DNA from 2 places in the Stenotrophomonas sp. 10L48 genome. Region 1 is predicted to be linked to the other one. Evidence: riboswitches for the same ligand, from Rfam matches in the RefSeq annotation. Region 1 holds a riboswitch; the other holds the start of a gene.
What was found. A riboswitch is a leader RNA that binds a small molecule or an ion and turns the genes downstream of it on or off. The one in region 1 is predicted to bind cobalamin.

Region 1 (14,949 bases):
GCCTCCGGCAGCGCAACCTGGGCATGGTCTTCGATGATGCGCAGGTCGCAGGCCAGCGCGCACTCCAGGCCGCCGCCCATGGCGTAGCCGTTGATCGCAGCGATCGACACCCCACGGAACCCGGACAGCGCCTCGAAGGCTTCGCCGAAACGGCGTGCCGCTTCGCGTGCGGCAGCCTTGTCGCCGGAAGCGAACTGGTTGAGGTCGGCCCCCGCGGAAAAGAACTTCTCGCCATCACCGGTGATCACCAGCGCGTAGATGTCGCGGTCTGCATTGAGTGCGCCCACCAGGTCGCGCAGCGCCGACAGGCTGTGCACGGTCCAGGTATGCGCCGGCGGGTTGTTCAGGGTGACCACGGCGGTGTGGCCATCGGCCTCGACCTTCAGGCCCACGTGCTCCTGGGTACGCCAATCCTTCATCGCAGTTCCTCTTCGGTGTTGAGCAGGTGACGGGCAACGATCACCCGCATGATCTCGTTGGTGCCTTCCAGGATCTGGTGCACGCGGCTGTCGCGCAGCAGGCGTTCGATCGGATATTCGCGGATGTAGCCGTAGCCCCCGTGGATCTGCAGGGCTTCGTTGCAGATGGTGAAGCCGGCATCGGTGGCGAAACGCTTGGCCATCGCGCACCACACGTTGGCATCGCTGGCACCGGCATCGAGCTTGCGCGCAGCGGTATGCACCATCTGCCGCGCGGCAACCAGCTCGATGGCCATGTCGGCCAGCTTGAACTGCAGCGCCTGGAATTCGGACAACGCCTTGCCGAACTGGCGGCGCTCGCCCATGTAGCGGCGTGCGGCATCCAGCGCGCCCTGCGCAGCACCCAGCGAGCACGCGGCGATATTGATGCGGCCACCATCGAGCCCCTTCATCGCCAGCTTGAAGCCGCCGCCTTCCTCTCCCAGAAGGTGGCTGACCGGTACGCGGACGTTTTCGAAGGTGATGCCGCGGGTGGGCTGGCTGTTCCAGCCCATCTTCTCTTCCTTGCGGCCATAGCTGATGCCCGGCAGGTCGGCCGGCACCGCGATCGCGCTGACCCCGCCTGCACCGGCACCGCCGGTACGTGCCATCACCACCAGCAGCTCGGTGGCACCGGCGCCGGAGATGAAGGCCTTGGAGCCATTCAACACGTAGAAATCGCCATCGCGCACGGCGGTGGTCTTCAGCGAGGCCGCGTCCGAACCGGCGCCCGGCTCGGTCAAGCAGTACGAGGCCAGTTTGCTGCCAGAAGACAGGTCATTGCCCCACGCGTCGCGCAGCGCCGGCTGGCCCCACTTGGACACCATCCACGAGGCCATGTTGTGGATGCTGATATAGGCCGCGGTCGACGGGTCGACGTTGGCGAGCTCCTCGATGACGACGGCGGCGTCCAGTCGGCTCAGGCCGCTGCCGCCCACTTCCGGGTCCATGTACAGACCGCAGAAGCCCAGTTCACCGGCCTTGGCGATCGCCTCGCGCGGAAAGATGCCCTCCGCATCCCATCGCGCGGCGTGCGGCGCCAGTTCGGCCTGTGCGAAGTCACGCGCCGCTTCGCGGTACGCCTGCTGCGCTTCTTCCTGTTCCGTCGTCATCGAGTGGCTCATGGCTGCTCCCTGCGGTTACTTCAGGCTGATCGTGGTGTTGACGCCGTGGCTCAGCGTCTCGTCGTCGAACCAGCGCGCGGTGACGGTCTTGGTCTGCGTGTAGAACAGCACCACCTGCTTGCCGTACGGACCCAGGTCGCCCAGCTTGGAAGCGCGCGAACCGGTGAACGAGAACAGCGGCACCGGCACCGGGATCGGCACGTTGATGCCGACCTGGCCGACGTCGATGTCTTCCTGGAACCGGCGTGCTGCGGCGCCGGACTGGGTGAACAGCGCGGTGCCGTTGCCGTTCGGGTTGCTGTTGACCATGGCGATGGCCTCATCCAGCGTTTCCGCTTCGAGGATGACCAGCACCGGCCCGAAGATTTCTTCCTGGTAGATGCGCATGTCGGTGGTGACACCGGCAAAGATGGTCGGGCCAACGAAATTGCCCTTCTCGAAACCATCGACCTGCGGCTTGCGGCCATCGAGCACCAGCTTGGCGCCCTGCTCCACGCCCGACGCGATCAGGCCCTCAACGCGATCACGGGCGCTGCAGGAAATGACCGGGCCCACGTCGGTGCCGGCGACCGTGCCACCGCTGACCTTCAGGGTCTTGGCCTTTTCGACCAGGTCCTGCACCCAACCGCGTGCTTCACCGACCAGCACCAGGGTGGAGGCGGCCATGCAGCGCTGTCCCGCCGCACCGAAGGCCGCGCCGACCATCGCATTGAGGGTCTGCTCCTTGTTGGCGTCCGGCAGCACCACGGCGTGGTTCTTGGCGCCCATCATGCACTGCACGCGCTTGCCGGCCAGCGAGGCGCGGTTGTACACGTGGGTACCGACGCGGGTGGAACCGACGAACGACACCGCCTTGATGTCCGGGTGGTCGCAGATGGCGTTGACCACTTCTTCGCCACCGTGGACCACGTTCAGCACGCCCTTGGGAATGCCCGCTTCCAGCGCCAGTTCGACCAGGCGCATGGTGACCATCGGGTCCTGCTCGGACGGCTTGAGGATGAAGGTGTTGCCGGTGGCAATGGCCATCGGGAACATCCACAGCGGAATCATCGCCGGGAAGTTGAACGGGGTGATGCCTGCGCACACGCCCAGCGGCTGCATGATCGAGTAGGTGTCCACGCCGTTGGCCACGTTGTTGGCCAGTTCGCCCAGCTGCAGGTTGCCGATGGCGGCCGCGTGCTCGACCACTTCCAGGCCGCGGAACACATCGCCTTCGGCGTCCGGCAGGGTCTTGCCCTGTTCGGCGGTGAGGATGTGCGCCAGCTCGCTCATGTTTTCGCGGATCAGCTGCTGGTACTTCAGGAAGATGCGCGCGCGGGTACCGATCGGGGTCTTGCGCCAGGTCTTGAAGGCTTCCTTGGCGGCAGCCACGGCGGCATCGACTTCACCCGTGGTGGCGAACGGCACCTGGGCCAGCACGTCCTGGGTGGCCGGGTTGATCACGTCCTGCCAGTGGGAGGTGGCCGATTCAACGAACTGGCCATCGATCAGCATGCGGATACGGGGCGCTGCAACAGTCATGACGACAATCCACGGGGTGCGAAAGATTCTTGGCATTATTCACAGGCCACGCCTCGATTTCCGGCCTGAATCCGCTTAATCTGGCCAATGCCCGCCACGATTCCTGTTAATCCTGTGAATCATTCAGCCCCCCAGCGCCAGCTCGGCCTGCGTCTGCTGCGCCTGCGCGAGCAGCGCGGCTACAGCCAGGCCGAGCTTGCCCGCGCCCTGGGGCTGTCGGCCAGCTACCTGAACCAGATCGAGCGCAACAAGCGCCCGCTGACGCCTGCGGTGCAGAAGAAGCTGGGCGAGGTGTTGGGCGATGTTTCCACCCTGTTCGACGACGATGAGCCCGCCGCGCTGCAGGAGTCGCTGGGCGAGACGCTGCGCGATCTGGGCCTGGCCGACGTCAGCGCCACCGAACTGCGCGCGCTGGCCGGCAACCTGCCGCAGGTCAGCCGCGCGCTGCTGGACCTGCATCGCCGCCACCTGGCATTGCGCGAGCATGCCGCCGCGCTGGAGTTCCAACTGGGCGAGCCGGGCGCGGGCAGCACGTTGCCGGCCGGCGACCAGGTGCGCGAGTTCTTCAACCGCATGCACAACCACATCCCCGAGCTGGACGAACTGGCCGAGCAGCTGTTCGCCGAATGGGGGCTGGCGCCGGGGCACGTGGCGCCACGGCTGCGCCAGCTGCTGGCCGACCGCCATGGGGTGCTGGTGGAAGTGGCCGCGCTGCAGGCCGGGCGCGAGAAGCGCCAGTACGATGCCGGCAGCCGTACGCTGTGGCTGCCCGACTACCTGGAGCCGGGCCAGCAGGCGTTCCAGATGGCGGTCGAGCTGGCGCTGCGCGGCTACCTGCCGCAGATCGATGCGGTGATCGCGCGCACCGGCTTCACCGACGAGGCCCGCATCGCACAGGCGCGCATCGGCCTGTCCAACTATTTCGCCGGTGCGCTGGTGATGCCATACATGCGTTTCCTGCGCGCGGCCGAGGCCAGCGGTTATGACATCGAGCTGCTGGCGCATCAGTTCGGTGTGGGATTCGAGGCGGTCTGCCATCGGTTGAGTACGCTGGCACGCCGCAGTGCGCCGGGGCTGCCGTTCTTCTTCATCCGCGTGGACCGCGCCGGCAACGTGTCCAAGCGCCACTCGGCCACCGACTTCCACTTCTCGCAGGTGGGCGGTTCCTGCCCTTTGTGGATCGTCTATGAGGCGTTCAACCAGCCCGGACGCATCCTCACCCAGACCGCGCGCATGCCCGATGGCCGCCGCCATTTCTGGCTGGCACGGCAGGTCAGCAGCGGCCCGGTGGGACACGGCCAGCCACGCAAGACCTTCGCGGTGGCACTGGGGTGTGACCTGCAGCATGCCGATCGGCTGGTGTATTCGCTGGGGCTGGACGTGCAGAGCCCAGGCAATTCGGTGTCGATCGGGCCGGGCTGCCGGGTGTGCCCGCGCGAGGACTGCATGCAGCGCGCGTTTACCCAGTTGCCGGGGCGGTAGGGGGCGGTCCGGCAGGGCTGCGCCCTGCACCTGCGGAGGCAACGTCAACGTCAACGTCAAAAGCTGGCTATACCTGGCATGGCCTGCTGTTGGTGGGTGTCGACCTTGGTCGAAACGGTAGATCCACGCCATGCGTGGAGGCTCTTCGACGAATTGTCGAAATATTCGATTTCGATGGGGATTCATCCGCGCATGGCGTGGATCTACTAAACCTTCCGCGCGTCCGTTGCATCCCAGTTCAACGCCTTCACCGGAGACGACCATGTTCATGCTGCGCCCCTGCCTGGCCTTGCTGCTCGCTGCTGTCGCTGCGCCGGCATGGGCGACCTTTTCCATTGCCGCCTGCAACGAAGCCGGCGACTGCGGGGTGGCTGTCGCCACGCACAATCTCGCCGTCGGCGGTGTCGGCGTGCCGTGGGCGCAGGCGAAGGTCGGCGCGGTCGCCAGCCAGTTCGAAACCAACCCGACCTACGGCTCGAAGGGGCTGGCGCTGCTGGCCGAAGGTCGCACGCCGGCGCAGGTGCTCAAGCAGTTGCTGGACGAGGATGGCGACTTCGATGGCACCACCATCGCCGAGCGCCAGGTCGGGCTGGTCAGTGCGCGAGGCGGCAACGCGCAGTACACCGGCGCGACCGCGCAGCGGGCCGATTGGGCAGGTGCCGTTGGCGAGGGCAAGGTGAGCGTGCAAGGCAACGGACTGGCCGGGCCGGACGTGCTGGCGGCGATGCAACGCGCGTTTACGACCACCCACGGTGCGCTTGCCGCGCGCCTGCTGGCAGCGCTGGAAGCGGGACAAGCGGCGGGTGGACAACGCAGCGGGCAATGGTCGGCGGCATTGCTGGTGCGCACGCCTGGCGGCGACTGGCAGGACACCGACCTGCGCGTGGATGCCGATCCGCGTGCCGTGGCGCGCCTGCGCGAGCTGTACGACATGCGGCTTTCAAATGAAGCGATCATCCGCGCCGAGCAGCAGTGGGAACAGGGCGACGTGGCCGGCGCACATGCGTCGCTGGCCACCTCGCTGGCGCTGGCGCATGGTTGGGACCGGACATGGGCACGCGCGGCGCGGCTGGCGATATCGCACGATGAAACCGCATTGGCCCGCGAATACCTGGCGGGATTGCGCGCGCTCAACCCGGGATGGGTGAAGCAGGAATTGGCCTTGCCGTTGTATGCGCCATTGCGCGGCGATGCGGTGGTCGAGGCGTGGCGATAGCCAACGGTAGCGCCGCGCCATACCCGGCGAGCGCAGCGGCACACCGCGATCAATAGATCGGCGTCACCTTCATCTGTGGCAACGGCCGCGGCGAGCCGTCGGTGAGGTCCGGGCCAAGGTCATCCCAGCTGCGGCCCTGTTCCACCATCAGCCCCCACAGCTGCTGCGACGCCAGCCGCTTGTCTTCCGAACCCAGCTTGTACGACGGCGGTGGCGGCGTGCCGGTGGCCACCATCGCATAGGCCGCGCGATAGGCCAGCACCTGCTGCGCCGGATCATCGGTGCGCGATATCTCCAGCGTGTAGCGCTGGTAAGCCGAGGCCAGGTTGCGCCAACGAATCCAGTAATGGTTCTCGAACGAGAACGAACAGAAGCGCGCACCGGCCAGGCTGCCCTTGTCGGCGATGCGGGTCAGCACCTCCTGTGGCATGTCCAGGTTCATGCCACCCTCGTCGCCCTGCAGGCTCACATGCACGATGCGGTCGCGATACCCCGGCGCACGCGCCTGCAGCAGGTCGCGCCAGTTCTGCATGGTGGCCACCACCGCGAACAGGAAGCGGCCCAGCTCACCGGCCGCCAGCGGCGTGGCGATGGACTGGTAATGCCGCTGCCATCCATGCCGGTTTTCGGTGGGAAGGAACACCGCGCGTTCCAGCGCCTCGCGGTTGTCGCTCTCGCGCACCACCGGCTCGGGGCGTTGCGGATAGACCAGGTTGATGGCGAAGGTCGGCCAGCGCGGCAGTGCGGCATCGAACAGGTGGATCGGGAAGTTGCTGCTGATGCCGCCATCGGAGAACCAGCACACCCGGAACGCGGTGATCACCGGACCACAGGCCTGGCCCGCGCTGGTCAGCCCTTCCATGCTGTCGGCCACGTTGTGCCCGGCCTCTCCTGCAGCCGTCGACGTCGGCTCGCAGCGACGTTCGCGACGCGAGGGCTCATGCAGCGGCACCGCGCTGATCAGCAGCGGGAAGCTGAGGCTCATGCGCGTGGCCACCAGTACCGGCAGCGACGCGCCCTGCGGCAGATGGTAGTAGTTGCGGCCTTCAACCTCGCGCGGTGGACCGGCGCGGTCGACCATCCACTGCACCACACTGGCCGGGAACAGCTGCTCGAACTCCTCGCGCAGGAACCAGAACTGCGCCCCACCCAACGGCAGCGTGCGCGGTTCGTTGTGCGATACGCAGGTGGTGATCATCTGCAGGCTGATCGCATGCGGGCTGTCCGGTTCGCCTGCATAGCGCGGCGCGTCGTGCAGATCGGCGAAGGTCAGCGGTGCATCCATCGGCTTGCCTGACAGCTGCTGCAGGCTTTCATGCAGCCATTCAGTCAGCGCCGGCTTGCCTGCACTGCGGCTAAGCCCGCTGCATAGGCCCAGCAGGTTGCGCCGCGCCACCCGGGCCACCCTTAGCGCAGCGGCGGCCACGCCTGCGCCGTAGGCACACAGCAGCGACGGCAGCAGGGTCGCCGCCACGCCGCTCCAGCCACCGCCCCACCAGCCCAGGCCGAGCAGCAGTGCCAGCGACACCAGCACTTCCAGCGGCGCGATCTGGAACACCGCGATGGCCAGGCACAGCAGCTTGCGTGGCCAGCCGGCGTTGCCGGTCAGCACCACCAGCAGCCGATACGCAGCGCGCGCGCCGGCGGCGGGCTGGAACAGGCTGTAGATGAATCCGCGCCGCGACAGCTGCGCCGACACCGCCGACAGGCCGCCATAGCCTGCGTCGCCAGGCAGCTGTTCGCCCCGTTGCTGGTGGCGGTCGCCGTATGCCGCAGCGGCGGCCACGGCAGCGGCGATCGCACCGGCCGAGGTGCCGCCGATGCTCTTGAAACGGTATTCGCGGGCCAGTGCGAGCACCGCGTTGGGATACACGATGCCGCTGGTGATGCCGCCTTTCATGACCAGATCGCAGTACTTCGCCGCCACGAGCCACCTCCCGTCTGTCGGTGCCCAGTATGGCAAGAGGCACTCTCACAGCCTGAGAAACGCGCCACAGCCCTGCGTTTTCATCGGCCCTTGACCATTGCCGCCAACGCGTCCACCGTGGGCACGCCGAAGGTATCCCTGCCGTGGCTTCGATGGCGGCAGGGATTTAAACGGGAATCCGGTGAAGGCGCCTCACGCGCCCATTCCGGAGCTGCCCCGCAGCGGTGAATGGAAACGAATCCTGCCAACAGCACTGGGCTCGCGCCTGGGAAGCGGCAGGTAGTAGGTGGGCCAGCCGGCCCGTGTCCATCAGCCCGAATACCGGCCCCGGCCGGGGGACACGACAGTCCCCTGACTCGACCTGGAATCTCCGCGGGGAGGTTGCCGGGGCCGTCGTCGTCCTGCGCGTGCAGGCGATGTGGCCGCGCGCGTCCTGTTCACGGTTTCCGTCCAGACCCGCTGCCCACGCCCAGATGCACCCGACGATGACCGAGCTCCAACGCCCCACCCTGACCCTTCCCGACAACGGCCAGCGCCTGTTGCTGCACTCGTGCTGTGCGCCATGCTCGGGCGAAGTGATGGAGGCGATCACCGCCTCCGGGATCGACTACGCGATCTTCTTCTACAACCCCAACATCCATCCGGTGAAGGAATACGAACTGCGCAAGCAGGAGAACATCCGCTTCGCCGAACAGCACGGCATCCCCTTCATCGACTGCGACTACGACACCGACAACTGGTTCAGCCGTGCGCGTGGCATGGAGAACGAACCCGAGCGTGGCATCCGCTGCACCATGTGCTTCGACATGCGCTTCGAGCGCACCGCGCTGTACGCGCACGAGCACGGCTACGACACCATCAGCTCCTCGCTGGGCATCTCGCGCTGGAAGAACATGGCGCAGATCAACGACTGTGGTGTGCGCGCCGCCTCGCGCTACGAGGGCCTGCAGTACTGGGACTACAACTGGCGCAAGGGCGGCGGTGCCAGCCGCATGATCGAGATCAGCAAGCGCGAGCAGTTCTACCAGCAGGAGTACTGTGGCTGCGTCTACTCGCTGCGCGATGCCAACCGCCATCGTCGCGAGAACGGCCGCGAGCGCATCAGGATCGGCCTGCTGTATTACGGGCAGGACAACGACACCGCCAGCGGCGATTGACGTGCGCGCGAGGGGCGGCCACGCTGGCCGCCCATCTTCCGTTGTGCTGGACCTGCCATGACCGCCCTGCCCGCTGATGTCGCCCTGCTGGTGATCGACCTGCAGCCGGACTTCATGCCCGGTGGCGCCCTCGCCTGCGAACAGGGCGATGCGCTGGTGGCACCGATCAACGCGCTGCTGGCCGAGCGCCGCTACCGCACCGTGGTGGCCACCCAGGACTGGCACCCGGCCAACCACGCCTCGTTCGCCAGCCAGCACCCGGGCCATCTGCCTTTTGAAGCCATCCTGCTGCATGCACAGCCGCAGACCCTGTGGCCGGACCACTGCGTGCAGGGCAGCACCGGCGCCGCCCTGCACCCCGGCGTGGACTGGACCGTGGCCGACCTGATCCTGCGCAAGGGCAGCCGCCAGCAGGTGGATTCCTACAGTGCCTTCCGCGAGAACCACGGCCCGGACGGCACGCGCCCGGCCACAGGGCTGGCCGGCTGGCTGCACGAACGCGGCATCCGCGAGGTGCACGTGTGCGGGCTGGCCCGCGACTACTGCGTGCTGTGGAGCGCGCAGGACGCGGTGAAGTCGGGTTTCCGGGTGAAATTCCTGTGGGAGCTGACCCGGCCGGTGACCGAGGCCAATGACGGCATGGTGCGCGAGGCCCTGGCGAAGGCGAGGATCGCGATCCTGTAGGCAGCGTGTCGCCTCTGCCGCTTGTGCGCCCGATTCGCCCCCTGCAGAATCAAGACCATCCAGCCCTCCAAGTACGCCCCCCAACAGATCGCGGGACGGCCGAACCGAGGGCTTTTTCATTGGACGAAGCCAGGAGGGCAACGGTATGCCGACGGCAGTTCTCATTGATGGCGGCTATTTCATCAAACGCTTTCGCCGCATCGAGCCCCACAGCGCCTACAACGCTCAACGCGCCGCCGAGGTCGCTCACCGATGGGCCATCGCCCATCTGAAGCATGCAAGTGGCGAGCAACGCGATCTCTATCGCATCTTCTTCTACGATTGCCCGCCGCTGCGCAAGAAGATGCACAACCCGATTTCGGGGCTGTGCATCGACTACTCGCGATCCGACGAAGCACTGTTCAGATCCAGCCTGCACGAGGCGCTGAAGCAGAAGCGGAAGGTCGCCCTGCGTCTTGGCCACCTCACCGACTTCAGTTCGTGGACGACCGGATCGCGAACCTTCGACGACCTGCTCAAGGGCAAGCGGACCTTCGGCGATCTTCAAGCCGATGAGCTGCAGCCCGATGTGCGACAGAAAGGCGTGGACATGCGCATCGGCATCGACATTTCCTCACTCGCCCTCAAGCGCCAGGTCCGCCAGATCATCCTGATGGCCGGCGATGCCGACTTCGTGCCCGCCGCGAAGCTCGCCCGGCGTGAAGGGGTCGATTTCGTATTGGATCCGATGTGGTCATCCATTCCCAAAGGGCTGATGGAACATATCGATGGCGTGCGCTCCACCTGTCCCAGGACAGTCCAGCAGCAGCAGCGGGCGCATCGTGGGCAATTGCCGGGCTCCATCCCGGGCACTGCCCGCGTTACCTGAACACCACCGTGCGGTGCCCGTTGAGCAGGATGCGGTGCTCCACATGCCGGCGTACCGCCCGCGCCAACACCTGCGATTCGGTATCGCTTCCCAGCCGTACCAGCTCGCGCGGGGTCATCGCGTGGTCCACGCGGGCCACGTCCTGTTCGATGATCGGGCCTTCGTCCAGGTCTTCGGTGACGTAGTGCGCGGTGGCGCCGATGATCTTGACCCCGCGCGCGTGCGCCTGGTGGTACGGCTGCGCGCCCTTGAAGCTGGGCAGGAAGCTGTGATGGATGTTGATCGCCCTGCCCGCCAGCGCACGGCACAGCGTGGGTGAGAGAATCTGCATGTAGCGCGCCAGCACCACCAGGTCGATGCGCTCGCGCTCGACCAGATCGATGATCTGCTGTTCCTGCGCCGCGCGCGTGTCGGCGTTCACCGGCAGGTGGTGGAACGGCACCTGGTAGGACGCTGCCAGTGCTGCGAAGTCGGCATGGTTGGAGGCCACCGCAGCGATGTCCACCTTCAACTGGCCGCTGTGGGCACGGAACAGCAGGTCGTTCAGGCAATGGCCCTGCTTGCTGACCAGCACCAGCAGGCGCGGCCGGCGGCGGCCATCATGCAGCTGCCAGTCCATGCCGAAGTCCGCGGCCAGTGCGGCCATCGCCGCGTGCACGGTGTCCAGCGGCAGGCCCGCATCGCGGTCGAAGTGCACGCGCAGGAAGAAGCGACCGCTCTCCTCGTCGCCGAACTGCTGGGCGTCGAGGATGTTGCAGACGTGGTCGAACAACAGGCCCGACACGCGGTAGACGATGCCGGTACGGTCGGGACAGGAGAGAGTGAGGATGGAATCGGGGCGCATCGCCGGAGTGTAGGGCAGCGCCGCTGCGCGGTGAACGATGGTCACCGATGCAACCGACTGCTTGGGACAGACCCAAGCGATACTTGGCCTTCCGCATGGCAAGCTGGTCGGTCATGAACCTGTTGCAGCTCATCCGCAGCTTCACCCGCACCGCAGAGACCGGCAGCATTGCCGCTGCGGCGCGCACCCTTGGCATCAGCGCCACCGCCGTGGGCCAGAACATCAACCGGCTGGAAGCCCACCTGGGCGTGCGGCTGCTGAACCGCAGCACGCGCCAGCTGGCGCTGAGCGAGGCCGGCACGGTGTATCTGGCGCAGGTGCGGCATATCGAAGCCGACCTGGCGCGCGCGCAGGCGATGGTGACCGCCGGCGACGTGGAGCCGGCCGGGCCCCTGCGCATCGCCAGCAGCAGCGCGTTCGGCCGGCACGTGCTGGCACCGCTGCTGCCCTCATTGCAGCAGCGCTACCCGCAGCTGCAGCTGGAGCTGCGCCTGACCGATCGCGCCGTGCAGCACGGTGCCGAGGCGGTGGATGCCAGCATCCGCATCGGCGCGCAGCTGGAGGACGGGCTGGTGGCACGCCCTCTGGCACGCATCCCGTTCGTGTTCTGCGCCTCGCCGGCGTACCTGCAGGCGCACGGCACGCCGCTGCAACCGGCGCAGCTGGCCGCCCATCGCGGCCTGCTGCATCGCTTTCCCACCGATGGCCGGCCACTGCGCTGGGGCCTGCTGAAGGACGGCGAGCGGGTGGATGCCGCGCTGCCGCCGAGCATGGTCTGCGATGACATCGACGCGCTGGCCGAGCTGGCCGCCGCCGGTGCCGGCATCACCCGGCTGGCGGCGTTCGTGGCCGAGCCCTACCTGCGCGATGGTCGCCTGCAGTGCGTGTTCGGTTGCGGCACCGACTGGCAGCCGGAACCGATGGACGTCTACTTCTGCGTGAGCGACCGCCGCGATTTCACCGCCAAGATCCGCGCGCTGTTCGAGCACCTGCAGGCCGGCCTGCCGCCGGCCTGGCAGGTGTAGTGCTCAGCGCGGGCTGAACACGCCGCGTGCGTCGCGCGGTTCGCAGCGCAGGTACTGCGGTGCCGGCACCACGCTGTCGCCCAGTGCAGCAGCGGCATGCCAAGGCCAGCGCGGGTCGTACAGGATGCCGCGGGCCAGCGCGATGGCATCGGCCTGGTTGTGGCGCAGGATCGATTCGGCCTGCTCCGGCTCGGTGATCATGCCCACCGCGATCACCGGCATGCGCACCTTCTTGGCCTTGATCGCCGCCGCGAACGGCACCTGGTAGCCCGGGCCGACACTGATCTTCTGGCGCTCGTGCAGGCCGCCGCTGGACACATGCAGGAAATTGCAGCCGCGCGCGTCCAGCACCTGTGCCAGCGCCTCGCTCTGCACGATGTCCCACCCCCCCTCGACCCAGTCGCTGGCGGAGATGCGCACGCCTACGGCGACCTTGTCCGACACTGCGGCACGCACCGCGTCGAACACTTCCACCAGCATCCGCAGGCGGTTCGGCAGCGAGCCGCCGTAGCCATCGGTGCGGCGGTTGCTCAGCGGCGACAGGAACTGATGCAGCAGATAACCGTGCGCGGCGTGGATCTCGATCAGCTCGAAGCCCAGGCGCTCGGCGCGCACCGCACTGGCGGCGAAAGCGGCAACGACTTCGGCGATACCGGCCTCGTCCAGTTCCTGCGGTGCCGGATCGGCGGCATGGAACGGCAGCGGCGAGGGGGCCACGGTCGCCCAGCCCCGGGCATCATCGGCCGGCAGCTGGCCACCGCCGTCCCAGGGACGATTCACCGACGCCTTGCGGCCCGCATGGCCCAGCTGCACGCCCAGCGGCATCGGCGACCAGCGGCGCACGCTGGCCAGCATCTGCGCCAGGGCCGCTTCGGTGCCGTCATCCCACAGGCCCAGATCGGCCCAGCTGATGCGGCCGCGCGCTTCGACCGCGGTGGCCTCCAGGATCAGCAGGCCCGCGCCGGACTGCGCCAGGTTGCCCAGATGCATGGCGTGCCAGTCGCTGGCGCGGCCGTCTTCGGCGGAGTACTGGCACATCGGCGCGACGACGATGCGGTTGGACAGGGTCAGGGGGCCGAAGGAGATCGGCGAAAACAGCTGGCTCACGGCAGTGGGGGGTGTACCAAAGGGGGTGCGTATTGCACCGCTGTGCGGCCGATAGATCAACCGTGTGGGTGGATCGCTGTTTCGTGGGGGCGCGTTGTGGGTAGCGCCGGGCCACGCCCGGCGAGCGCACAGCGCGGCAGCCCGTTTCCGCCGGGCATGGCCCGGCGCTACCCGATGACGAACCCGGCCAGCGCCTCGGCGCAGTCGCGCTCGTCCTTGAACTGCAGCAGGTCGTCGGCACGGGTGCGGCCACGGTTCAGCGCGGCCACCGGCAGACCCGCCTTGGCCGCGGCCTGCACGAAGCGGAAGCCGGAATAGACCATCAGCGAGGAACCCACCACCAGTACTGCATCCGCCTGCTGCAGGTGCTCATGCACCGCAGCCACGCGTTCACGCGGCACGTTTTCGCCGAAGAACACTACGTCCGGCTTCAGCAGGCCACCGCAGTGCGGGCAGTCGGGCACCGCAAATGCGGAGAAGTCGGTTTCCAGATCGGCGTCACCGTCGGGCGCGATACCGGCCTGCAGCAATTCCCAGCCGGGGTTGGCCTGCAGCAGCCGCTGCTGGAACGCCTCACGCTCGCTGCGGCGTTCGCAGCCCATGCAGCGCACCAGGTCCAGGCGGCCATGCAGGTCGATCACGTTCTGGCTGCCCGCGCGCTGGTGCAGGCCATCCACGTTCTGGGTCAGCAGCACCTGCAGCTTGCCGCTGTCCTCCAGTGCGGCCAGCGCCTGGTGGGTGCCGTTGGGCCGGGCCTGGCCGAAGCGCGGCCAGCCCAGCAGGCTGCGCGCCCAGTAGCGTTGGCGGGTGGCGGACTCGCCCATGAAGGCCTGGTAGGTCACCGGCGGCGTGCGCTTCCACTGGCCATCGGCATCGCGGTAATCGGGGATGCCCGAGGCGGTGCTGCAGCCGGCGCCGGTCAGCACGAACAGGCGCTGGGCGCGGTCGATGAAGTCGGTGAGCGGCGGGGTCATGGCAGCCAGATGGGGGCGCACCGGCGCCCCCGCAAGCATCGGCTCAGGCCGCCGGCGCGCCGGGCAGCTGCGGCACGGTCACCGGGTGGCCATCGTCGCCCAGGGCGATCATCACGAAGTGGCCACGGGTGCACAGCTTGCGCTCGCCGCTGTGCAGGTCCTCGGCGATCAGCTCCACCTCGACCTTCATCGAGCTGCGGCCGACCTCGACGATGCGGCCGATCGTTTCCACCATCTGGCCGATGCGGATCGGCAGCTTGAAATCGACCTGGTCGCTGCGCGCGGTCACCACGGTGCGGCGCGAATAGCGGGCGGCGGCGAGGAAGGCGGCCTTGTCCATCCATGCCAGGGCCTGGCCACCGAACAGGGTGCCCATGTGGTTGGTGTGGTTGGGAAAGACGATTTCGGCCATGCGCACTTCGGTCGGCGGCACGGTCTCGGGGATGGGGGTCATGGGGGCGGTTCGGGTGTGGGGTGAGACGGATTTTAAGGCAGGTGGTGTGCAGGCGGCGCTACACTTCGGCACCCCCCACTGCGTGAACCCACCATGCCCGCCACGTCC
Region 2 (14,949 bases), on a different contig from region 1:
TGGCCGAACAGCTGCAGCTGCTGCTGGACAGCCAGCGCGTGCTGGCCCAGGCGGTGGCGCACGAAGTACGCACACCGCTGGCACGCATGCGCTTCGGCCTGGCCGACCTGGAAGACACCGGACTGGACAACGCCCAGCGCGATGCGTTGTCCGGCCTGCGCATCGACATCGACCGGTTGCAGCACCTGACCGATGCGGGTGTCGAGTACGCCGCGCTCGGCCGCTGCCATCAGGTCACCCGCCAGCGCCTGCAACTGGCCGCGCTGGTACGCGGCGTGGTCGAGCAGTTCGCACCACTGACGATACCGGTGCAGCAGGACCTGTCACCGGCAGGGCTGGTCAACGTCAACCGGCACATGCTGGAACTGGCGCTGCGCAACCTGCTGGGCAACGCGCTGCGCTATGCGCGCCGGCAGATCCGCATCGTCAGCACGCTCAACGAGGGATGGCTGTGCCTGCAGGTGGAGGACGACGGTCCCGGTATCGCCGTCGAACTGCGCAGCCAGGTGCTGCAGCCCTACGTGCGGCTGGACCTGGCCAGCCCGGGTTTCGGGCTGGGCCTGGCGCTGGTGCAGGTGGTGGCGGACAAGCATCGCGGCCACGTGGAAGTGGCCGATTCGGTGCTCGGCGGTGCCTGCATCCGGCTGCTGCTGCCGATGGAAAGCGGTGTCCCGCCACCGGCAGACAACGTCTAGTTCGCCTCGGCATCGGCACGCGGCAAGGCGAACACGAACAGCGCGCCCTGTTCGCTGTCGCGCAGTTCGATACGGCGGCCATGCAACTGCACGATGCGCTGCACGATCAGCAGGCCGAGCCCGCCGTTTTCGCCACGCCGCGCGCCCAGTGCCGCCGGCGCCTGGAACAGTTGCCCACGCAGCGCCGGCGGCACCCCGGGGCCATCGTCCTGCACCGCCACCTGCACACTGTCGGGCAGCGCCGACAGCTGCACCTGCACACGGCCCCCGTCCGGGGCATGCCGCAGCGCGTTGTCGAGCAGATTGGTCAGCACGCGCTCCACAAGACCCAGGTCGGCGCGCACCAGCGGCAGGCCCGGCGGGAAATCAGCGTGCAGGCGCTGCCCACGTGCCTGCGCGGCCAGCTCGAACTTCTGCAGCACGTCCTGCAGCAGTTCCGGCAGCGCGAACACTTCCCACTCCAGCCGCACTTCACCGTGCTCCAGCCGCGCCAGTTCAAACAACGCCCGGGCCAGACGGCCGACCTTGGCGCTCTGCGCCAGCGCGATACCGAGATAGCGACGACGCTCCTGCGGCGACAGCGTGGCTTCTTTCAGCGCCAGCGTTTCGAGGTAACCGTGCAGCGAGGACAACGGCGTGCGCAGGTCGTGCGAGATGTTGGCCACCAGTTCGCGGCGCTGCAGGTCCTGCTGGCGAAGCTGCTGCCACTGCTCGCCCAGCCGCTGTGCCATCTGCGAATGGGCATGTTCGAGGATCTTCAGTTCATCGCGCTCACCCGCGCGCAGCGGTACCGGCGCGGGCAGTGGCGTCGGTGCGTCGATGTCGAAGGCCTGTATGCGCCGGGTGACCTGGCGCAGGGGCCGGGTCACCCAGTAGAAGGCCACCAGGCCGGCAAGCAGGCCCAGCCCGCCGATCAACAGCACCGACCAGAGCGTGGTGTGCCATTGACTGCCGGCGGCCAGATCGTCGGCCAGCATCTGCCGGTGTTCGCCCACCAGTACCACGTACACGTAACCCGCCTGCCGCCCCTGCACCACCAGCGGCGCGACACTGAACACCTTGCGACCATCCGTGCTGCGCGGATCGTCACCGAGGATCGGCAGCGGCGCACCGGACAGCAGGCGTCGCAGCGGTGCCACGTCCACCCGGCTGCGCACCAGGTGGCCGCTGGGCGCATCGTGGCCGAGGATGCGACCCTGCTCATCCAGCAGGTACACCTCGACACTGGGGTTGACCGCCATCAGCTGGCCGAACAATGCGCGCACCGCTGCATCGCGCATGCCGCTGGTGTCCATCAGTTCGCTGCGCTGGGCGATGTGCTCGGCCAACCCAAGCGACAGGCGCTGCACCACTTCCTGCTCATGCCGGGTATTGGTGCGCATCTGCCAGGCCAGCAGCGCCATGCAGCACGTCAGCATCAGCGCCGACATCACCAGCGCCAGTTTCTGCCACAGGTTCGGCTTGATCATGTGGCCGCCCCGGCCGGGTCGACCAGTTTGTAACCGCGCCCCCACACCGTCAGCAGGCGCCGCGGGTTGCCCGGGTCGGTCTCGATCTTGCTGCGCAGGCGGTTGATGTGGGTGTTGACCGTGTGCTCGTAACCGTCGTGCTGGTAGCCCCAGACCTGGTTGAGCAGTTCCATCCGCGCAAACACCTGGTCCGGGTGGCGGGCGAAGAACAGCAGCAGTTCGAACTCACGCGGGGTCAGTTCCAGTGCATTGCCATCGACGGCGGCAGTACGGGCGACCGGGTCCAGCCGCAGCCCCCCGAGTTCGATCGCCCCGGCATCGATGCGCGCGTTCTGTGCCATGGCTTCGGCGCGGCGCAGCAGCGCACGCACGCGCGCCACCAGTTCCGGCATCGAGAACGGCTTGGCCAGGTAGTCGTCCGCGCCCAGTTCCAGGCCGACGATGCGCTGGGTTTCGCTGCCACGTGCGCTGATGATGATGATCGGCACGTAGCGCGCCATCGCGCGTGCACGCTGGCAGACCTGCAGGCCGTCCACGCCCGGCAGCATCACGTCCAGTACCAGTGCATCCCACGGACCTTCCTGTTCGATCAGGCGCAGGCCGGCATCGCCGCTGGCGGCGTGTGCGACTTCATAGCCCTCATCCCCCAGGTGCATGCGCAGCAGGTCGGCGATGTGGGCATCGTCTTCAACGATCAGGACACGTTTGGCGGACATCGGCAGCTTCGGGCCAGTGGGGAGGCTGCCCGCATTGTGGCGCGGGAGCGGCGTGGATACCTCACGAAAAATTGAATCCTGCGTGAGGATTCGTTGACCGGAGGGGGCGCAGCATGGCCCCGTCGCCCCTTCCCGGAGTCCACCATGTCCCTCACCCGCCGCCATCTGCTGGGCCTGGGCGGTGCTGTCACCGCCGCCGGCCTGCTGGGCCTGGGCGCGTGCAGCCGCGCGGCCCCGGCCGCTGCCGAGGCACGGCCTGCGCGACAGTTCGAGGTGGTCCGCAGCGATGCCGAGTGGCGCCGGCTGCTGAGCCCGGCGCAGTACGCCGTGCTGCGCCAGCAGGCCACCGAGCGCCCCTGGAGCAGCCCGCTGAACAAGGAACATCGGCAGGGCACGTTCGCCTGTGCCGGCTGTGCGTTGCCGCTGTTCTCTTCGTCCACCAAGTTCGAAAGCCACACCGGCTGGCCCAGCTTCTGGGCGCCGCTGCACAACGCCATCGGCGAGGACCGTGACACCACCTTCGGCATGTTGCGGGTGGAAGCACATTGCCGCCGCTGTGGCGGCCATCTCGGCCATGTGTTCAACGACGGCCCGCGGCCGACCGGACTGCGCTACTGCATGAACGGCGCCGCGATGGCGTTCATGCCCGGGACTGCGCAACAGGACGCCGCTGGCGGCTGGCGCGTGCCGGTCGGTTCTTCCCCTGCTTCTGGAGCCTGATGATGCTGCTGTTGCTGCTTGCCTATCTCGGCGGCGTGCTGACCCTGCTCAGCCCGTGCATCCTGCCGGTGCTGCCGTTCGTGTTCGCACGCGCTGATCGTCCTTCCCTGCGCAGCACCCTGCCGCTGCTGCTGGGCATGGCACTGACCTTCACCGTGGTCGCCAGTCTGGCGGCGGTCGGCAGCCAGTGGGTGGCGCAGGCCAACCAGGTCGGCCGCTGGGTGGCATTGGTACTGATGGCGGTGTTCGCCATCGCGCTGCTGTGGCCGACCCTGGCCGACCACCTGCTGGCGCCGTTCCAGCGCATCGGCGCGCGCCTGAGCGCACGTGCCGACGCCGCGGATGCGGCCGGCCGTGGCGGCGCCTGGACCTCGCTGCTGATCGGCATCGCCACTGGCCTGCTGTGGGCCCCCTGCGCCGGTCCGATTCTCGGCCTGGTGCTGACCGGTGCCGCCCTGAACGGCGCCAGTGTCGGCACCAGTTCGCTGTTGCTGGCCTACGCGCTGGGCGCCGTCACCGCACTGGCGCTGGCGGTGTGGGTGGGCGGCCGTGTGTTCCGCGCACTGCAGGCCCGGCTCGGCCTGGGCAATGTGGTGCGCCGGGTGCTCGGCGTGGCCGCGCTGCTGGCGGTGGTGGCGATCGGCCTGGGCTGGGACACCGGCCTGCTGACCCGCCTGTCCGCGGTCAGTACCGCACGCATCGAACAGGGCCTGCTCGATGCCGTGCCCGGCACGCAGCCGGCAGCACCACCGATGATGATGATGGCAGCCGGCCAGGCAGGCGCGCCGCTGCCGGTGGAAGGAACGCTACCCACGCTGGACGGCGCCACCGGGTGGCTCAACAGCCCGCCGCTGAGCCGCGAGCAGCTGCATGGCAAGGTCGTGCTGATCGACTTCTGGACCTATTCCTGCATCAACTGCCTGCGTGCGATGCCGTTCGTGCACGAATGGGCGCAGCGCTACCGCGACCATGGCCTGGTGGTGATCGGCGTGCACACCCCGGAATTCGCGTTCGAGCGCGACCCGCGCAACGTGATGAAGGCCGTGCAGCAGCTGAAGGTCGAGTACCCGGTCGCACTCGACAACCAGTATGCGATCTGGCGCGCGTTCAACAACCGCTACTGGCCGGCGCACTACTTCGTCGATGCGCAGGGCAACATCCGCGGGCATCAGTTCGGCGAGGGCAACTACGCGCACTCCGAACAGGTGATCCGCCGCCTGCTGGTGGAAGCCGGGCAGACCGAGCTGCCGCCGCCTGCTGATCCGGCCGCGGCTGACCTGCAGGGCGTGGCCACGCAGGCCGACATGGGCAACCTGCGCTCGCCGGAAACCTACCTGGGCCACGCACGTGCCGAGCAGTTCGCCTCGCCGGGCGGGCAGCGCGCCGACGCAGCATTCGGCTACACGCTGCCGTCCACCCTGGCGCTGAACCAATGGGGCCTGTCCGGACAGTGGCGGGTCAACGATGAGGCTGCACAACTGCAGCAGGCCGGCGGCCGCATCGCGTTCCAGTTCCACGCCCGCGACCTGCATCTGGTGCTGGCACCGGGCGAGGACGGCAAGCCGGTGCGCTTCCGCGTGCTGCTCGATGGCAAGCCACTGCCTGCGGCCGATGCCGGCGCCGACGTGGTCGCCGATGGCACCGGCACCGTCAACGAGCACCGCCTGTACCAGCTGATCCGCCAGCGCGGCACGATCGGTCCGCATCGTTTCGAGATCGAATTCCTCGACGCAGGCGTGCAGGCCTACGCCTTCACCTTCGGTTGAACCGGGAGCACACGATGAAACTCTCCTTCGAACAGGGCATTGCCGCCGGCGTCGCCGGCCTGGTCGCCACCGCGCTGGTCGCGGGTGTGCTGCTGGTGGACCACAGCGCGATCGCCGCCCCGGCCGAGCCCACCGCACAGCTGCAGGCACTGCCTGCGCCCAGCGGTGATGCGGCGTTCCGCGATGACGCCAGCCACGCCAGCCACGCCAGCGTGGTATTCGCCGGCGGTTGTTTCTGGGGCGTGCAGGGCGTGTTCCAGCACGTCAAAGGGGTGAGCAACGCGGTGTCCGGTTACATCGGAGGCAGTGCCGCCGACGCCCGCTATGAACGCGTCAGCGGTGGCCGCACCGGCCACGCCGAAGCGGTGAAGGTGGACTACGACCCGCGCCAGGTCAGCTATGGACAGTTGATGCAGGTGTTCTTCTCGGTGGTGCACGACCCGACCCAGCTCAACCGCCAGGGGCCCGATCATGGCAGCCAGTACCGCTCGGCGATCTTCGCCGAAGACGCGCGCCAGCAGGCAGCAAGCCGTGCGTACATCGGCCAGCTCGGCCAGGCGGGGAGCTACCGCGCGCCGATCGTGACCCAGGTGAGCAGCGGCCAGCGCTTCTACCCGGCCGAGAGTTACCACCAGAACTACATGAGCAACTACCCGCAGGCCGCGTACATCCGCTACTACGACGCGCCCAAGCTGACCGCGCTGGGCAAGCAGTTCCCGGCGTTGTACCGCCGCGATCCCGCGTTGGTGCCGATGCGCTGACACCCCATGGTGGGGCCGGCCGCTGGCCGCCACCACGGCATGAAAAAGACGCACGGCCACAGGGCCGTGCGCTTGGGAAGTATCGACCCGGCCCCGATCAGGCCCGGCCGACAACGACATGCTAGGCTCGTCAGCATCATGGGTACAGAACCAGATGCGGGCCGGGTCGATGGATACAGAAGACGCCACCACGATGATTCCTCCCCGCTACCAGCGGCTGTCGGACGAGCTGGCTGAAGCCATCCACGGCGGGCGCCTGCCGGTCGGCAGCCGGTTGCCATCGCTGCGGCAGATGGCATCGCAGCGCCAGCTCAGCCTGAACACGGTGATCGCGGCCTACCGTCAGCTGGAAGACGCCGGCCTGGTCATTCCGCGGCCCAAGGCCGGCTTCGAAGTCGCGCCGCGACTGTCGGTTCCGCAGCGCTCGCTGCGTGATGCGCCGTCCGCGCCCACCGCCCCGCTGCAGCAGGTGCTGATGGCGCGGGTGCTGGAAGCGCAGCGGCGCCCCGGCGTGATCGACCTCGCCTTTGCCGGCCCGCGTGGGCGCCAGTTCTACCCGGGTGCGCAGCTGGCCCGGCACACCGCGCAGGTACTTCGCCATGGCCAGCAGACCGTGGAGACCTACGCCCGTCCCAATGGTTCGCCACGCCTGCTGGCGCAGATCGTGCGGCGTGGCCCGCGGATGGGCCTGCATACCCACCCCGAACGCCTGCTGCTGACCCATGGTGCGATGGAAGCACTGCAACTGGCACTGCGCGCGGTCACCCAACCCGGCGATGCAGTCGGCATCGAAGCACCCTCGTACTTCAACCTGTATCCCCTGCTGACCACGCTGGGCCTGCAGCCGATCGAACTGCCCACTCATCCGCAGCGCGGCCTGGACGTGGATGCGCTGGAAGCGCTGCTGGAGCACACCCCTCTTGCGGCGCTGGTGGTGATGCCGACCGTGCACAACCCGCTGGGCTGCACGATGCCGATCGCCGACAAGCAGCGCCTGGCCGAACTGGTCAACGCACGCCAGCTGCCGCTGATCGAAGACGCGGTGTATGCCGAACTGCAGTTCAGCGAGCCGCCGGCGCCCTTGCTGAAGGCGTTCGACCGCGACGGTTGGGTGATGGTGGTCGGTGGATTCTCGAAGACGCTGGCACCGGACTACCGCATCGGCTGGCTCGATGGCGGCCGCTTCGCCGAACGCATCGCGCTGCTCAAATTCCAGTCCACCGGCGGCGAACCGCAGCTGCTCGGTGATGCGGTGGCGGCCTACCTGGAAGCAGGCAGCTACGAGCACCACCTGCATCGCATGCGCCGGTTGTACCGCGAACAGGTCGGTCGCCTGCGGCAGCTGGTGGCCGAACATTTCCCGGCCGGCACCTGCGCTACCGAGCCGCAGGGAGGATTCCTGCTGTGGCTGGAGCTGCCTGGCGTAGACACCCGGGAGCTGTTCGAGCGCGCATTGGCAGAGGACATCGTGTTCATGCCGGGCCAGGTGTATTCGCGTGGCGCGCGCTACCGGCATTGCCTGCGGTTGTCGTGCTGCCAGACCCTGGACGCGCGCTTCATCGCTGCGGTGGAACGGCTGGGTGCGATCGCACGGGAGCTGGTGGCGGCAACACGGTAGTGCCGGCCGCTGGCCGGCAACCTCGAGGTGGTGAAACGCGTGCAGTTGCCGGCCAGCGGCCGGCACTACCTGTGGTCGCTGTGCAGATACGCGCTCAACGCTTCACCATCGGCGCCCGGCAGATGCGGCAGCCGGCCCCAGCAGGGCATCGGCAGACGCTGCTGCAAGGTCGCGAAATTCTCATCCTGGCGCTGCATCGACGGATCGATGTGGTTGCCGATCCAGCCCAGGCACTCCACGCCACTGGCCTGCAGCGAGTGTGCGGTCAACCGCGCATGGTTGACGCAGCCCAGGCGCATGCCGACCACCAGCACCACCGGCAGCCGCAGCGCACGTACCAGGTCAAGCTGGTCCAGCTGCGCCGACAACGGCGCCAGCCAGCCGCCCACGCCTTCGACCACCACCACGTCGGCCTGTGCGCGCAGGCGTTCGAAGGCCGCCACGATCGGGGCCAGTTCGATGCGCACGCCATCTTCTGCGGCCGCCAGTTCGGGCGCCAACGGTTGGCGCAATGCGTAGGGGTTCAGATCGGCGTAGTCAGGCACCGGCAGGCTGGCGGCCTGCAATGCCAGCGCGTCGTCGTTGCGCAGCCCCTGCCCCGCGTCATGGCTGCCGCTGGCCACCGGCTTCATGCCCACCGCGCGCAGGCCGCGCCGGCGCAGCGCGTGCAGCAGCGCGGTACTGGCGGCGGTCTTGCCGATCTCGGTATCGGTGCCGGTGACGAACAGGGCCGTCGGCAACGTGGCAGGCAGGGACATCACAGGCTCCAGCGGGGCAACAGAGCCCCATTATCGCTGGCCCGGCGCGCTTGCTAGACTGCGGCCATGTTCGCCAACGCCTCGCTCACCGGCAGCAAGCCGGAACAATACGCCCAGCTGCTGGAACAGGCCCGTGGCCTGGTCTACGGCGAGTCCGACCGCATCGCCAATGCGGCCAACCTCGCTGCACTGGTCTACCACGCCCTGCCCGACCTGAACTGGGTGGGCTTCTACCTGTATGACGGCAAGGAACTGGTGGTCGGTCCGTTCCAGGGCCTGCCGGCCTGCGTACGCATTCCGCTGGACAAGGGCGTGTGCGGTGCGGCCGCCAGCCAGCGCGTCACCCAGCGGATCGAAGATGTGGACGCCTTCCCCGGCCATATCGCCTGCGACGCCGCATCGCGCTCGGAACTGGTGGTGCCGTTGCTCCGTGGTGGGGAGCTGATCGGTGTGTTCGATATCGACAGCCCGGTCGTCGGCCGCTTCGATGCCGAGGACCAGGCCGGTCTGGAAGCCATCGCCGAGGTGTTCGTCGGGGCGTTGGCGTGAGCGCGGTCAAGCTGCGCAACATCGGCCCGAAGAGTGCGGCATGGCTGCGCCAGGTGGGCCTGCGCAGCCGTGAGGACCTGGTTGCGATCGGTGCCGTCGGTGCCTTCGTCAAGGTCAAGCGTGCCGGCTTCAAGCCCAGCCTCAACCTGCTGTATTCGCTGGAAGGTGCGCTGCTGGACTGCCACTGGCAGGAACTGAGCGAACCGCAGCGTACGGCACTGGTGCAGGACTACGAAGCACGGATTGCCGTGCATCCGCTGAAGGCGGCAGGTCCGGCCTCGGGCCCGGTGCATGAGCAGCGCTTCGACGCCGAGGACGACGGCGAAGAAAGCACGGCCGAAAGCGCCGACGAGGATTGAGGCCTCCGCGTTGCTGGGAATGCCGGCCACCGGCCGGCACCACCACTGTGATGCGCGATCGGTAGCGCCGGGCCATGCCCGGCGAGCGCGTAGCGCGGGTGATGTGGAATCCGCCGGGCATGGCCCGGCGCTACCGGATTCGTCAGGGTTGCTGCAGCTCCAGCAGCTCGCCCACCAGCCCCGCTTCTCCGCGCTCGACCCACACGCGCAGGCGCGTGCCGTGGTCGATGCGCAGCGCCCAGCACAGCGACATCGGCAGGCCGCACACCAGCGACAGCACCATGCGCAGCGGGCCGCCGTGGCTGACCACGACTGTCGGCGGCGGGTCGTCGTCATCCAGCAGGCGATCCAGCGCGCGTGCGATGCGCCGTTCGAAGTGGCCCCAGCTTTCGCCATGCGGCGGCGGAAACGCGTGCGGATCGGCGTGGAACGCGGCCAACGCCTCTTCCGGCAGATCAAACAATGACTGGCCATCCCAGTCGCCGAAATCCAGCTCTTCCCACTCCTCGTCGGCCTCAACATCCAGCGCGCGCGGTGTGGCCAGTGCCATCGCCGTATGCAGCGAGCGCAGGCGCGGCGAACTGATCACCCGTTCCCACGACTGCCCGGCATAGGCATCGACCAGCTCCTGCGGCAGGCGGGCCAGCTGCGGCGGATCGCTGCGGCCATCGAGGAACTCATCGCGACCGTTGCCGGCATGGCGGACCAGGTCGAGGATCATGCGCGTGCCCAGTCAGGGCGGCGCGGGAACAGCGGAAAACAGACGGACATCGGCAACGGCACCACGATAATTCGAGCTGCATTCTAGGCGCTGGCGCAGGTCTGCTGCACCGTGCAGGTGCATCCGCGCCTGCTCAGTCGTGCGGGTTCGACGCTACGGGCCGGCCGCGATGCCGTAGACTGCGCGCACTTCCAGGTGACCTGCGGCCCTGCCGGCAGGTTGAAACGGGAAGCCGGTGACGCGTGACAACACGCCATGCCGGCGCTGCCCCCGCAACGGTAAGCACGTCAATTCCAGGCAACCCGCCACTGTGCCGCAGGCATGGGAAGGCGCCTGGACGGTGGCCTCGGGCCACCCGGCGGCGAGCCCGGAGACCGGCCCGGAAGCCTCAGGTCGCGATGCGGTGGGCATGGCGCTGGATGTCTGTGGCGATGGCCGCGGCATCGGCGCGTGCCTGCCTGTTGTGACTCCTCCCCTTCGCTGCGCGGGCGTGCGCGGCACCTGGAGTCCCCCGATGAAACTGCAGTCCCGAATGCTGTCCCTGGCCGTGCTGGCCGCACTTCCTGCATTGGCCCTGGCCGATGATGGCGCCGCCGACCTCGACCAGGTGCTGGTCACCGCTACCCGTACTCCGATCGCCCTGCAGGACAGCATTGCGCCTGCGCAGGTGATCGACCGCGCGCAGATCGAATCCAGCCAGGCCACCTCACTGCAGGAACTGCTGCAGGGCCGCGCCGGCATCAACCTGACCAATGCCGGTGGACTGGGCAAGCAGAGCTCGCTGTTCCTGCGTGGCACCAATTCCTCGCATACCGTGGTGCTGGTCGATGGCGTGCGCATCAACAGCGCCGACCTCGGCCTGGCGATGTACCAGGATCTGCCGCTGGCACAGATCGAGCGCGTGGAAATCGTGCGCGGCCCGCAGTCCAGCCTGTACGGTGCCGACGCCATCGGCGGCGTGATCCAGATCTTCACCCGCCGCAACCAGGGTGATTTCGCTCCGCACTTCCAGCTGGGCGGCGGCAGCAATGGCCTGCGTGAAGCCAGCGGCGGCATCGGTGGCGGCACCGAACGCGGCTGGTTCGGCGCCGACATCGCCTACCAGCATTCGGATGGCATCGATGCCTGCCGCGGTTCGGCCACGCTGTTCACCGGCTGCTTTGCCGATGAACCCGACCGCGATGGCTACCGCAACCTGTCCAAGAGCCTGCGCGGTGGTTACAACCTGAGCGACCAGTGGACCGTGGAAGGCAGCGCGCTGCGTGCCGACGGCAAGAACCACTACGACGGCTACTACAACTACTCCGAGACCCGCCAGCAGGTACTGGCCGGCAAGGTGCGCTACACCCCGTCGGAGCAGTTGACGCTGACCGCCAACGTCGGCCGCAGCGACAACGAGTCCGACAACTTCGGTGATTTCGGTGCACGCGGCAGCGCACAGACGCACCGCGACAGCGCTTCGCTGCAGGCCGACATCGGTATTGCCGAAGGCCAGCTGCTCAGCGCCGGCGTGGACTGGAGCGAGGACAACCTGGATGGCAGCAGCGCCGGTTACCTGGTCGACAGCCGTCGCAACACCGGCGTGTTCCTGCAGTACCAGGCGCGCTTCGGCCGTCACCAGCTGCAGGCCAGCGCACGCAATGATGACAACCAGCAGTTCGGCAACCATGCCACCGGCAGCCTCGGCTGGGCGATGGAGCTGGGCCACGGCCTGCGCGTCAACGCCAGCTACGGCACCGCGTTCAAGGCACCGACCTTCAGCGACCTGTACGACCCGTGGAGCGGCGTGCCGACGCTGGACCCGGAGAAGTCCAAGAGTGCCAACCTCGGCATCTCGCAGCAGGGCCAGGGCTGGCGCTGGGGCCTGGACGTGTACGAAACCCGCATCGATGACCTGATCACCTACGACGCGGCCACCTTCCGCATGCAGCAGGTCGAAAAGGCACGCATCCGCGGTGCGGAATTGACCGGCGGCGCCACCGTGGCCGGCTTCGACATCAACGCGCAGCTGAGTTTCACCGACCCGCGCAACCGCACCAACGGCAGCGCGCAGTTCGACAACTGGCTGGCACGCCGTGCGCAGCAGACCGCGCGCCTGGACATCGACCGCCGCTTCGGCGACTTCCGCACCGGCCTGACCGTACAGGGCGCGGGCAAGCGCTACGACGATGCCGCCAACGCGGCGAAGGTCGGCGGCTACGGCACGCTGGATCTGCGCGCCGAATACGCGCTTACCCCGGCATGGTCGGTGCTGGCGCGGGTGGCCAATGTGTTCGACCGCGAGTACGAAACCGTGGCGTGGTTCAACCAGCCAGGCCGCGAGTATCAGCTGAGCGTGCGTTACCAGCCCAGGTAAGCGGTAGCGTCGGGCCATGCCCGGCGTCGGGGCGCCAGATCGAAGGGCCGCCGGGCATGGCCCGGCGCTACCGGCGGGTCAGGTCGCCGATACCGCAGCCAATCCCGGCAGTTCACGCAGGTCGTCGATTACCGCGACGGCCTGCGCGTTTTCCAGGTCCAGTCCTCGCGGATAGCCGTAGCGCACCAGCGCGATCGGCATGCCGGCGTCCTCGGCAGCACGATAGTCGGTGAGCGAATCGCCAACCATCAGGCACGCATCGACGGGCAGTTCGAAGTGCGCGGCAATATGCCGCAACGGCTCACCACTGGGCTTGCGCTGCGGCAGCGAATCACCGCCCAGCACCAGCGCAAAGGCATCGGCGATGCCCAGGTGCTGCAGCAACGGCGGCACCAGCGCGGCCGGCTTGTTGGTGCAGATGGCCAGCGGCACGTTCAACGCGCGCAACTGCGCCAGCGCGTCCACTACGCCAGCGAACAGCTGCGGGCTGCGCAGCAGGCATTCGCGGTAATGGACCATGAAGGTCGGCATCACCGCTGCCAGATCGATCTGACGCCCGGCGGCCTGCACGGCCTGTTCGACCAGCCGGCGCACGCCGTCACCGATCCAGCCCAGCACGGTGGCTTCGGGTACGCGCGCCAGGCCGATGTCTTCCAGCGTGCGGTTCAGTGCTTCGGCGATATCGGCGGCGCTGTCGACCAGCGTGCCATCGAGGTCGAACACGACCAGCGGATAGGGATACGACAAGGGACGGCTCACTCGTGCAACGTGGGGCCGTCCATTGTACGCCCGCGTCTTCAGCCGATCCGGCGTGCGCGGGTGGCCAGGAAGGTCGGCAGGTAGCGGTCGATCAGGAAGCGCGGCTGCGGCTGCCAGTCTTCCATGAAGCGGTCGATGACGAACCCGGCATCCAGCTGCCCGGCGATCAGATCCCCCAGGCTGTGACCGAATGTCAGCGCTTCGCCACGGGCCAGCTTGGCCTCGCGCGCGGCGGGCTCCAGGTCTTCCAGGTCGGAATAGGGAATCGCGTACTGCGGGCGGATCAGGCCCTGCTCGCTCAGCTGTGCATCACGCGCGGCAACGAACACCACCGGATTGTAGAAGCTGGCCATCAGCAGGCCATCGCGTGCCAGCACCCGGCGGCACTCGGCCCACACCGGACGCACGTCGGGCACGTACAGGTTCGATATGGGATGGAACACCACGTCGAAGCTGTCGCTGGCAAATGCCTGCAGATCACGCATGTCACCCTGCACGGTGCGCAGCGACAGACCGTCGCGGTCGGCGACGGCGCGGTCCTGCGCCAGCTGCCCGTCGGAAAGATCGAACACGGTCACCTCAGCGCCTGCCGCGGCAAGCACGGGTGCCTGTTGGCCACCGGCCGAGGCCAGGCACAGGATGCGCCTGCCACGCACATCGCCCAGCCAATCCAGCGGCAACGCACGCGGCGTCAGGTGTACCTGCCAGCGTCCCTCGCGTGCGGCGGCAATCGTTTCGGCATCCACCGGTCGCGACCACTCGCGCACCTCGCTGGCCTGGCGGTCCCAGGCAGCACGGTTGTGGTCGATCAACGCCTGTCCCTGATTCATGTGTTCTCCTTGCCCGAAGGGCGCCAGTCCAGATCCTGGAAGGCCGGGCTGGCGAAGCACTCGGCGAGGAAATCCAGGAATCGCCGCATGATAACGGGCTGTTGCCGGCGCGAGGCGTACACGGCATGAATGCCCAGCTCGTCCAGGCTGTACTCGGGCAGCAGTTCGATCAGCTCACCACTGCGCAGCAACGGTGCGACCTGATAGGTCGGCAACATGGCAATACCGGCATTGGCGCGCACCGCCTCCAGCAACAGCGATGCTTCATTGGCACTGATGTTGCCGCCCACCGCCACCGACAACGAGCGCCCTTCGCGATGCAGCTGCCACAGGCTTTTGCCGACGTAATGATGGGTCAGGCAGTTGTGCACGGCGAGGTGTTCGGGCGCGGTCGGCGTGCCACGCGCCTGCAGGTAGGCCGGCGTCGCGCACAGCACCGAACGGCAGATCGCCAAACGACGTGCGATCAGGCTGGGATCGATCTGCCGCGCGATGCGCACGGCCAGGTCGACGCGCTCCTCCACTAGGTTGACCATGCGGTCGACCAGCAGCAGTTCGATGCGTGCGGCCGGATGGCGCTGCACGAAGGCGGCCACCGCACGCGCCAGATGGCTCTGCCCGAACGACACGCTGGCGGTGATGCGCAGCGTGCCGTGTGGCTCGGGATCGTCGCTGGCCAGCTCACCCTGCAGTTCTTCGCCGATCGCCAGCATCTGCCGGAAACGCGCCAGCGCGGCTTCACCGGCCCCGGTCAGGCTGACCCGCCGCGTGGTCCGGTGCAGCAGCCGCGCGCCCAGCCAGCCCTCCACCTCGGCCAGGTAGCGGCTGACCATCGCCCGCGACATGTCCAGCACCTCGGCGGCGGCGGTCAG

Region 2: another riboswitch for cobalamin. It lies ahead of btuB (TonB-dependent vitamin B12 receptor); the one in region 1 lies ahead of AC1DCU_RS15210 (epoxyqueuosine reductase QueH).

The regions. Positions count from the first base shown of each region.
Region 1 covers NZ_JBFTIX010000008.1:228,020-242,968, reverse strand. Annotated here, with positions in the region: gene AC1DCU_RS15240 (enoyl-CoA hydratase) at 1-419, opposite strand, end outside; gene AC1DCU_RS15235 (acyl-CoA dehydrogenase family protein) at 416-1,582, opposite strand; gene AC1DCU_RS15230 (CoA-acylating methylmalonate-semialdehyde dehydrogenase) at 1,598-3,103, opposite strand; gene AC1DCU_RS15225 (helix-turn-helix domain-containing protein) at 3,191-4,585, shown strand; gene AC1DCU_RS15220 (DUF1028 domain-containing protein) at 4,848-5,801, shown strand; gene AC1DCU_RS15215 (RpoH suppressor) at 5,851-7,701, opposite strand; cobalamin riboswitch at 7,856-8,072, shown strand; gene AC1DCU_RS15210 (epoxyqueuosine reductase QueH) at 8,214-8,885, shown strand; gene pncA (bifunctional nicotinamidase/pyrazinamidase) at 8,943-9,569, shown strand; gene AC1DCU_RS15200 (NYN domain-containing protein) at 9,715-10,437, shown strand; gene purU (formyltetrahydrofolate deformylase) at 10,430-11,281, opposite strand; gene AC1DCU_RS15190 (LysR family transcriptional regulator) at 11,395-12,306, shown strand; gene AC1DCU_RS15185 (NADH:flavin oxidoreductase/NADH oxidase) at 12,310-13,413, opposite strand; gene AC1DCU_RS15180 (NAD-dependent protein deacetylase) at 13,581-14,387, opposite strand; gene AC1DCU_RS15175 (acyl-CoA thioesterase) at 14,431-14,841, opposite strand; gene AC1DCU_RS15170 (LysE family translocator) at 14,935-14,949, shown strand, end outside.
Region 2 covers NZ_JBFTIX010000011.1:2,121-17,069, reverse strand. Annotated here, with positions in the region: gene AC1DCU_RS17120 (ATP-binding protein) at 1-695, shown strand, start outside; gene AC1DCU_RS17115 (sensor histidine kinase) at 692-2,164, opposite strand; gene AC1DCU_RS17110 (response regulator transcription factor) at 2,161-2,880, opposite strand; gene msrB (peptide-methionine (R)-S-oxide reductase MsrB) at 3,025-3,600, shown strand; gene AC1DCU_RS17100 (cytochrome c biogenesis protein DipZ) at 3,603-5,366, shown strand; gene msrA (peptide-methionine (S)-S-oxide reductase MsrA) at 5,381-6,127, shown strand; gene AC1DCU_RS17090 (aminotransferase-like domain-containing protein) at 6,297-7,745, shown strand; gene bioD (dethiobiotin synthase) at 7,811-8,503, opposite strand; gene AC1DCU_RS17080 (GAF domain-containing protein) at 8,570-9,052, shown strand; gene AC1DCU_RS17075 (TfoX/Sxy family protein) at 9,049-9,411, shown strand; gene AC1DCU_RS17070 (histidine phosphatase family protein) at 9,554-10,132, opposite strand; cobalamin riboswitch at 10,309-10,529, shown strand; gene btuB (TonB-dependent vitamin B12 receptor) at 10,647-12,488, shown strand; gene gph (phosphoglycolate phosphatase) at 12,567-13,235, opposite strand; gene AC1DCU_RS17055 (class I SAM-dependent methyltransferase) at 13,286-14,077, opposite strand; gene AC1DCU_RS17050 (LysR family transcriptional regulator) at 14,074-14,949, opposite strand, start outside.